DNA from 3 places in the Halobacillus sp. Marseille-Q1614 genome. Region 1 is predicted to be linked to each of the others. Evidence: riboswitches for the same ligand, from Rfam matches in the RefSeq annotation. Region 1 holds a riboswitch; each other region holds the start of a gene.
What was found. A riboswitch is a leader RNA that binds a small molecule or an ion and turns the genes downstream of it on or off. The one in region 1 is predicted to bind S-adenosylmethionine.
Positions count from the first base shown of each region.

Region 2: another riboswitch for S-adenosylmethionine. It lies ahead of metK (methionine adenosyltransferase); the one in region 1 lies ahead of HUS26_RS17215 (5-methyltetrahydropteroyltriglutamate--homocysteine S-methyltransferase).
Region 3: another riboswitch for S-adenosylmethionine. It lies ahead of metE (5-methyltetrahydropteroyltriglutamate--homocysteine S-methyltransferase); the one in region 1 lies ahead of HUS26_RS17215 (5-methyltetrahydropteroyltriglutamate--homocysteine S-methyltransferase).

Region 1 covers NZ_CADDWH010000001.1:3,420,090-3,423,369, reverse strand. The annotation lists gene HUS26_RS17220 (HEAT repeat domain-containing protein) at 1-943, opposite strand, end outside; gene HUS26_RS17215 (5-methyltetrahydropteroyltriglutamate--homocysteine S-methyltransferase) at 993-2,126, opposite strand; SAM riboswitch class I at 2,179-2,287, opposite strand; gene HUS26_RS17210 (ribokinase) at 2,348-3,211, opposite strand.
Region 2 covers NZ_CADDWH010000001.1:653,817-657,096, reverse strand. The annotation lists gene HUS26_RS03220 (gamma carbonic anhydrase family protein) at 1-334, shown strand, start outside; gene metK (methionine adenosyltransferase) at 389-1,591, opposite strand; SAM riboswitch class I at 1,767-1,878, opposite strand; gene HUS26_RS03210 (thiol-disulfide oxidoreductase DCC family protein) at 1,939-2,319, opposite strand; gene pckA (phosphoenolpyruvate carboxykinase (ATP)) at 2,484-3,280, shown strand, end outside.
Region 3 covers NZ_CADDWH010000001.1:2,605,739-2,609,018, forward strand. The annotation lists gene HUS26_RS13040 (glycoside hydrolase family 32 protein) at 1-1,104, shown strand, start outside; SAM riboswitch class I at 1,189-1,301, shown strand; cobalamin riboswitch at 1,363-1,550, shown strand; gene metE (5-methyltetrahydropteroyltriglutamate--homocysteine S-methyltransferase) at 1,693-3,280, shown strand, end outside.

The DNA of each region.
Region 1 (3,280 bases):
CATAGGTCACATCATCCATATCGGTTAATCCGGTAAACTGGCCCCGCTCTATAAAATCCTCGATTTCATGAAGGCAGTCTTCGGAAAAATGGAGGCACATTCCTTCAACAATGGCTTCCCTATACTCCAGATCTTTTGTTTCCGAATACAACTGCCGAAGGGCTTCTAATGCTTCTTCAGTTTTTGTTTTTATCAGGATGCTCAGCGGCAGCATTTCATCCTCTGACTTACAAAGAGGATAGATTTCATCTACGATTGCATTCGTTTGATAGGCACAAAGCGTTTCTGCAGCGGCTTCACTTAAAAGGGCTCCGCCCGCCTTTAAAGCCTTAACCAGCGGATACACATACCGGTCTTCAGGGAAATGACGGAGGATATAAGCATTTAGAATAGCACGGAATCCATCAGATGCCGCTTTGAGGGATTCTTCTAACTCGCCCACTGCTTCCTCGCCGTCGAGCCACCCCTTTTTCACTATATAATCGACCGTCGTTTTAGCCAGCTGAAACGTTTTCTGGTCAAAGCGCTTATCAAGCATTTGAATCAATTCTGAATAAATGGAGTAAAGTTCATCTTTCGCTGAACAGTTTGCAATTCTCTCGTAATGGCTCCATGCCTCTTCTGTTATAAAGAAACGCAGGGCTTCTTTATGCTGAATGAGGCTCATCACATCCATTTTTTCTAACAGAGGCTGATAAAGATGTTTTCGATGCAAATCTTGTAGGCACTTTATGAGTTCTTCTATGGCACCTTCTTCAAGAATGACGCCATTTAACGAAGATATATAAGGGTACTGACCTTCCAGCCTGCTTCTTTTTAAGCTCTCGGCTGTCAAACGGTCAGGAATCCCTGGATGGTCGCTTAAAGCACGCATGATGATTTTTAAAACCGTTTCGTCATTTGTACTGAAGTAAGGCTCCACCCGCTTTAAAAACGGATCCATCTCATTCACTCCTATCCAACTTTATCTAAGCTGCCGCTGCCTGAGCGAATTAATTCCAAACTTCTTCGGCAATTTCAACGACGTGACGGAGCTTCGCCCACTGCTCCTCTTCCGTTATAATATTCCCTTCTTCTGTAGATGCAAATCCACATTGAGGACTTAAACATAGCTGCTCTTTTGGAACCAGCTTAGCCGCTTCCTCCAAGCTTGCTTTTATTTTCTCCTTATCTTCGAGCTCAGGAAACTTAGAAGTAATAAACCCGAGCACGATTTTCAAATCTTTGCGCTTAAGCTGTCTTAGAGGCTGTAACCCGCCTGAACGTTCTGTATCGTACTCTAAGAAAAGCCCATCGACATTAAGTTCGTTAAACAGAGTTTCTGCAATCGTGTCATAGCCTCCGGATGCGGTATAAGTCGAGCGGAAATTACCGCGGCAAATATGCATCGTGATGACCATATCGTCCGGTCGGCCGGCGATGGAATGATTAATTGCCTGAATGAAAAGCCGGCGAAGCTGTTCAGGCTCATGGCCGCGCTCTTTAATTTTCTGCCGGCCTTCTTCGGAGAAAAAGACAGCCCAGGAGGTATCGTCCAGCTGTAAATAGCGGCATCCTTCATCGTAAAAAGCCTGAATCGCTTTTTGGTAAGCCTGCGTGAGATCTTTTAACAGGGAGGCTTCATCCGGATAAATCTCAGGATTGATATCCCCTCTAAAGAACAGCATGTTTGGGCTTGGAATTGTAAACTTCGCCACGTGATCAGGTCCGACAATGGAATGAAGAAATTTATAATCATCAAGCATCGGATGCTGGTCAAAGTCTACTTTATCCAAGACTCGGACAGAGTGGGCTTTTGTCTGCACCCCTTTAAACTGAATTCCTTCTTCTGGTTTAAATCCTTCTACTCCTTTCAATCCTTCGAGGAAGTCAAAGTGCCACCAGGACCGGCGCAAGTCGCCGTCTGTGATGGACCGAAGTCCGGCTTTCTTCTGCTTTTCCACAAGCTTAGTAATTTCTTCATCTTCTATATTACGTAATTCTATGGCAGAAATTTTCCCTTTTTCCTTTTGCAGTCTTGCTTCCTTAATCCGCTGCGGGCGAAGGAGGCTTCCGACATGATCTGCTTTAAATGGAGCCTGATTTGTTTTTATCACTTGTATCCTCTCCTCTTTATAATTTTCCATAAAAAAATCTCTTCTATAATAAGAAGAGACGGCTTTATGTAACATGTGGCTCTTCTTATCTTCCAAGCCTGGACAGCTTGGTGGAATTAGCACCTTGCGTTAAGAAAACACAGGTTGCTGAGGTGTCTGCGGGCCATACCCTCGACCTCTCTTGATAAGAAATTAAATTGTAGTTGATATCGTATCAATTTTTTTTGGTAAATAAAAGGAAAATGAGACGTTTAGGCGTTAAGTCCCATGCGCTCCTCGACTTTTTCATATGTCGGCATGCCTGCCTGGGCCCCCAGTTTCTCTACTGTAAAGGAAGCCGCCGCATTCGCAAAAGCGATCGCCTGCTCCACCGAGAGTCGTACACCTAACGAAAAAGCCAGTGCCCCGTTAAACGTATCGCCCGCGCCTGTTGTATCCACTACTTCAGCCGGATATCCCGGAATAAACAGTGTCTTATATTTAGCCCCAAGCGGACCTAATGTTGTAATCAGCTGATCGCTAAACGACGGCTCTTGAAATAACAGCGCAGCTTCCAGCTCGTTTGGGGTAATGTAACTGCACTTTTCCCAGACGGAAGCGGACAGAGGAACAGCAGGAGCAGGGTTCAAAACAAACGGTATCTCGTTTTTATGGCAAAAATCCGCTGCCCATTCAACGGTTTCCACTGGAACCTCCAGCTGGCTGAGGACGACATCACTTGCCAGAAGCGTTTCTTTACAGGACTCTGCATAATCTGGCGTTACTTCCTGGTTCGCTCCGGATACGACCATAATGCGGTTGTCGCTTTCATTAATTAATATGTTCGCGACACCCGTTGCCTTTGTTTTTGAAATTCCGATATGCCCCGTATCAACGTTCTCACGCTTCATATGCTGGATCAGTTCTACCCCTATTGAATCGTTTCCGACTTTTCCAATTAGAGAAACCTTTGCGCCAAGACGTGCGGCTGCTACAGCCTGATTGGCCCCTTTCCCGCCAGGCTTCATGTAAAAAGATTCTCCGAAATTGGTTTCGCCTTGATCAGGAAGCCTCGAAATCGTCGTCAGGAGATCCATGTTAAGGCTTCCTATTACTGTAATGACCGGCTGTTTCATACAACTGACCTCCCAGAATGAATAGTTACTCTTATTATGTCGAAAAAGCTCAAAAATAAAAAGACCTTG
Region 2 (3,280 bases), 2.8 Mb from region 1:
AAGCATGCTGCACCAGAGCCCGAACCGCCCGCTGATTATTGAAGATGGAGTAACGGTCGGCCATCAGGTGACCCTGCATTCCGCCCATATAAAAAAGAATGCGCTTATTGGAATGGGTTCTTTAATACTAGACGGAGCTGAAATTGGAGAACAGGCGTTTATCGGAGCGGGAAGCCTTGTACCTCCTGGTAAAAAGATCCCTCCGCGCACCCTTGCGTTAGGCCGGCCCGCCAAAGTTGTAAGAGAGTTAACAGCAGAAGATTACAAAGAGCTGGACCGAATCAGGAAATCTTATGTAGAAAAAGGACAAGCTTATAAAAAACTTCAGAGCTAAATAAAAAGCCGTTACCCTTTATTCGGGTAACGGCTTTTCTTCTTTTCGCGGACTCTAGTTAAGGCCTAAGCGATCTTTTAACTGCTCCGCTTTATCTGTTCTTTCCCAAGGGAACTCTACATCTGTACGTCCGAAATGGCCGTAAGCAGCAGTTTGGCGGTAGATCGGACGGCGAAGATCAAGCATTTTAATAATGCCGGCTGGACGAAGATCGAACAGTTCACGTACAACTTCTACCAGCTTCTCTTCTTCTACTTGACCTGTTCCATTTGTATTAATAGAAATGGAAACAGGCTGTGCCACTCCAATAGCATAGGCAAGCTGAACTTCACATGAATCAGCTAATCCGGCAGCTACGATATTCTTAGCAACATAACGAGCCGCATAAGCAGCTGAACGGTCAACTTTCGTCGCGTCCTTACCGCTGAATGCGCCTCCGCCGTGACGGGCATAGCCTCCATAAGTGTCTACAATGATCTTACGTCCGGTTAAGCCTGCATCCCCTTGAGGACCTCCAATTACGAAACGGCCTGTTGGATTAATAAAGTATTTCGTCTTATCATCAATGAGTTGAGACGGTACAACCGGAACAATCACTTGCTCATGAAGATCTTTCTGGATTTGTTCCAGTGTGACCTCTTCAGCGTGCTGAGTAGATATTACAATTGTATCTACACGAATGGGCTTGTCATTTTCGTCATATTCTATAGTTACCTGAGTTTTTCCATCCGGACGCAGGTAATCCAGAGTTCCATCATTGCGAACATCTGAGAGGCGCTTGGCCAGCTTGTGAGCGAGGGAAATTGGAAGAGGCATTAATTCTTCAGTTTCATTATTGGCAAAACCGAACATTAACCCTTGGTCTCCGGCTCCGATGGCTTCGAGTTCTTTATCGCTCATCTTGCCTTCCCTGGATTCTAATGAGACGTCAACTCCTCCTGCAATATCAGGGGATTGCTCATCAATAGCCGTTAATACAGCACAGGTATCTGCATCGAAACCATATTTGGCTCTCGTGTAGCCGATGTCTTTAATCGTCTGGCGGACGATGGCTGGAATGTCCACATAAGTACTTGTGCTGATTTCTCCTGATACTAGAACAAGCCCTGTAGTGACGGTAGTTTCACAAGCTACCCGTGCATTGGGATCGTTTTTTAATATTTCATCTAATATTGAATCTGAAATCTGATCACAGATTTTGTCCGGGTGACCCTCTGTGACAGATTCTGATGTGAATAACCGGCGGTTGGCAGGCATTCTGTAAACTCCTCCTTCTGTTAAGTACAAAGATTCGACGGAACTCTTTACCCGTATCTTTTAGAAGTTTATAAACGTAAAAATTCTTAACAAACAGAATTTTGTGGGTATCGATATGTGCTTTTAAAAAGAAAAAACCCTTCCTACACTCGAGGAAAGGTGCTGTTTCCTTTCGCTCTTATCGTCCAAAGCCACGTATGACTTTGCTTCAGGTTAGCACCATGCCAAGTGAATGACGGGTTGCCGGGTTTCATAGGGCCTGTCCCTCCACCAGCTCTGGATAAGAGAGTATCCGTTCGGACTAATAGTATCGAAATAGAGCATACATGTCAATTAATATTCCAGGTTTATGAAATGGAGCACGACCCATTAATACACTGTTTCTTGAAGATATTGTAGCGGTTTCTTGCGATCCCTTTATAGAGAGGATGGCCGATAAGTGAAACACCAGGAATATTAATGAGGAGGCCGAGAGTAAACAGCGTCGGCATTCGCAGTAATAAGTACTGTAATGCCGCAAATCCCCGCTTCACTTCATTTTTATGGGTGATGACGTGAATTTCTTTCTTAAGGGTTCTTACACTGCTTGCAGAAATCTTATATTCTTCCGCAAACTGTTGAAGAGGCTGCCACTCCATTTTCCGAAACCAATCGAGCGGCTGAAGGATACTTTTCGTCTGCTGGCACAGATAACAATCTTCATCAAATAATATTTTCACTTTGCTCATCATTTCACATCCCCTCAATAACATTATATCCCAGTAATGAATAAAATAAAAAATAAGCATTTTTTAAATTAGTATGGATTATTAATTCTAATGTGTTATACTTTATTTCAAAGTTGACCATTGGCTCCATTTAAAATATTTACAGTAAAGGCGGGTAGACACATATGAGTACGATTAATCAAATGTCTGAGCTTAACCAATTACTAACCCAACCAAATGTCCATCACCATTTATCCGTTCCTCTATTAGTTGAAAAAATACTATCTCGCAAAGAAGGAACGCTGACAAATAGTGGTGCAATTCAGGCTACGACGGGTGCTTATACGGGTCGTTCCCCTAACGATAAGTTTATCGTAAAAGATGACGATTCTTCTCATTATGTGAATTGGGGGAAAACCAATCGCCCGATTGATGAAGATGTGTTCGTTAATTTATACCACAAGGTTTTGGACTATTTAAAAGGAAAAGACGAAGTGTTCGTCTTTAAAGGGTTTGCCGGTGCTGATGAACGATACAGACTTCCTATCCAAGTCATCAATGAGTTCGCCTGGCATAACCTGTTTGCTCATCAAATGTTTATCCGCCCGGACAGCGAAGATCTCAACGAACATGAAGCGGAATTCTCTGTTATTTCAGCTCCAACCTTTAAAGCAAATCCCGAAACGGATGGAACGAATTCAGAAGCGTTTATTTTGATTTCCTTTAAACATCGGATCGTCCTCATCGGGGGAACCGAATATGCTGGAGAAATTAAAAAATCTATCTTCTCAGTTATGAACTTTCTCCTGCCGCAGAAGAACGTCCTTCCTATGCACTGTTCGGCCAATGTCGGAAGTGAAGGGGATGTAGGATTATTCTTCGGTTTATCAGGAACAGGAAAAACGACTCTTTCTGCCGATCCTAACAGAAGGTTGATCGGTGATGATGAACACGCATGGTCCAACTATGGCGTTTCGAACAT
Region 3 (3,280 bases), 810 kb from region 1:
GGCCAAACGTTCAACTCATATAGTGACGAGCCGGTGATGGCTAACCCTGGCGCGGAAGATTTCAGAGATCCGAAAATCATCTGGGATAAAAACACGGAAAAATGGGTGTTGCTGATGGCGGAAGGCACAAAAATTGGCTTTTACGAGTCTGAGAATCTAAAAGACTGGAACTATACCGGCGGATTTCAAACCGAAGATATTGGATTGGTCGAATGCCCTGACCTTTATATGATGCGGGCAGACGACGGTACTTTGAAGTGGGTCCTAGGGGCAAGCGCCAACGGTAAATCGATTGGTAAACCTAACACCTATGCCTACTGGACCGGTGAATATAATGGACAGGAATTTATCGCCGACAATGAAAATCCAAAGTGGCTGGACTATGGATTTGATTGGTATGGCGGCGTTACCTTTGCCGATGGAACGAGTGAGGATAAGCTAAGCTATCGTTACGCGTTAGCATGGATGAATAATTGGGATTACGCCAATAATACTCCAACGATGAATGAAGGTTTCAATGGCTTGGATTCTATCGTCCGTAAAATTGAATTAAAGAAAAGTGAGGATAATACGTATCACCTCACCTCTCAGCCTAACGAGAACTTAGACAAGTTAACGAAGTCGAAGGATTTTTATGAAAAAATCGAGGTCGATGGAGCAAAAACATTGAAATCGAAAGGGACAGCTTATCAGATTGAAGCCGATGTATCCTGGTCAGAGCTCGAGAACTTAGGTTTACGCCTTCGAGAATCAGACGATCTAACCCGGAATGTCAATGTTGGAATTTCTGCAAAAGGCAGCTACTCTTATGTAAATCGCGGGTCAACAGATCAGCCGGATGATAGCGGAGATTACGTGGAGAGCCAAGCCCCATTTGATGGCATTAAAAAGAATGTCCATTTAAAAATACTAGTAGATAAAACGAGTATTGAAGTATTTATTGATGATGGAAAAGTCGCCCATTCTCAACGAATTTTCCCTCCCCTAGAAGATGAGGGGATTACGCTGTTTTCTGAAGGTGGACAGGCTGTTTTTGAAAATGTAGCGATCAAGCACTTTCAATCGATTCATAAGCAGAACGAACCAGATCAACAGACTCCTTAACGAGGATTCCCTTTCATCAAGGAAAACTAATGTTGACAGCAAAATTTTCCCATGCTAGTATTCTTGTAATCTTAATAATAGAATCTCTTATTTAGAGAGGTGGAGGGACTGGCCCGATGAAACCCGGCAACCTATCAGCTTGTAAAAGTTGATTGAGGTGCTAATTCCAGCAAAGCTAAGGCTTTGAAAAATAAGAGGGGTGTACGTGTATAAACCTCTCACTTCGAGAGGTTTTTTATATACACGGTCCAATAACTTCATATCGTAGATCACTTAGGTGTCGGCTATGGTTAGTCGACTTAAAAGGGAAGCCCGGTGAAAATCCGGCACGGTCCCGCCACTGTAAATGGGAGCATCCTGCAAACATGTCACTAGCTTTACGCTGGGAAGACGCAGAGATGTGAAGATCATAAGTCAGGAGACCTGCCTGTAGATCAGACACTACAACCTACGAGGAATAGGGAGGTGTAACGCAGCAGGACTAGTCTGTCTTCTTAAGACGGACTGCGAACATGCGCTTATATCAATCTCTCTTGTAGACAAGAGGGATTTTTTTATGGTCTAAAAATGAACCCGGGAGGAATTAGAATGGCGAAGGCAATTAGTTCAACAATCGGTTATCCTAGAATCGGTGAAAAGCGGGAATGGAAGAAAACACTCGAACAATATTGGAAAGGCAATTTATCTAAAGATGAATTATTAACCGAAATGGAATCTCTTCGGCTGAATGATATTAAAAAGCAAAAAGCTATCGGAATTGATCTTATTCCTGTTGGTGATTTCAGCTTATATGATCACGTGCTTGATACATCGATCATGTTTGGCTTTATCCCTGAACGCTTTGGGGAGCAAGAAGATAGAGATACGCTGGACAAGTACTTTGATATCGCACGCGGTAATAAAGACGCTGTCGCCTCAGAAATGACAAAATGGTTTGATACTAACTATCACTATATTGTTCCAGAAATTGATGGGGATACGGAGCCGGCACTGACAAAGAACCGCCTGCTTCCCTACTTCCTAGAAGCGAAACAAAAGCTTGGAATCATTGGAAAACCGGTAATTCTTGGACCCATTACATTTTTAAAATTAGCCAAAGGGTTCAAACCGGAAGATTTTAATAAGCTGCTGAACAAACTTGTCCCCCTCTACATACAAGTTATAAAAGAGCTTGAAAGTGCTGGTGCTAAGTGGATTCAAATGGATGAACCTATACTGAATACGACTCTGACAGACGAGGATATTACACGATTTAAAGACGTCTATCATACGATTAATCAGGAACTGAACAGCGTAAAAATCATCCTTCAAACTTATTTTGAAGCCGTAGATGATTATGAAGAAGTCGTTTCCCTTCCAGTAGACGCCATCGGTCTTGATTTTATCCATGACGACGGAGCCAATTTAGCCGCCTTGAAAAAGCATGGCTTCCCTAGTGATAAAATTCTTGCAGCAGGGGTTATTAATGGTCGTAACATTTGGAAAGCAGATATAGACCAAACCTTTACACAGCTTGAAACAATCACTGAAGATATAGATAAAGAGCGGCTCATTATCCAGCCTTCCTGCAGTCTGCTGCATGTACCTGTGACGGTTTCTACAGAAAAGGACTTGGATCCCCTGTTAAAAGACACGCTGTCGTTTGCTGACCAAAAACTAGAAGAAACGCTTGTTTTAACAGATGGTTTAAATAAAGGGAGAAAAACCATTGAAAACAAAATACAAGAGCAGACAAGGAGTATCGAGAAACTATGGAATTCAGCTGACCGAAATAATCAAAGAGTCCAAAAGGAAGTGGAGTTTTGGAAGGAAGTAAACCCTGAACGCAATGCTCCCTTCTCCATTCGTCAAAAGATTCAACAGGATTTTTTCAAGCTTCCTTTATTGCCGACGACAACGATCGGCAGTCTTCCACAGACGACGGAAATTCGCCAGGGACGACTCAAATGGCGAAGAGGCGAATGGTCAGATAACGAGTATGGGGCTTTCATTGAAACGAATATTGCAGAATGGATCGAGCGGCAGGAAGAAATAGGACTTGATGTTCTCATCCATGGGGAATTTGAACGGAATGATATGGTTGAGTTCTTTGGTGAAAAGCTTGACGGCTTCGCTTTCACCAGATATGGCTGGGTCCAATCCTATGGATCCCGCTGCGTGAAACCTCCCATTATTT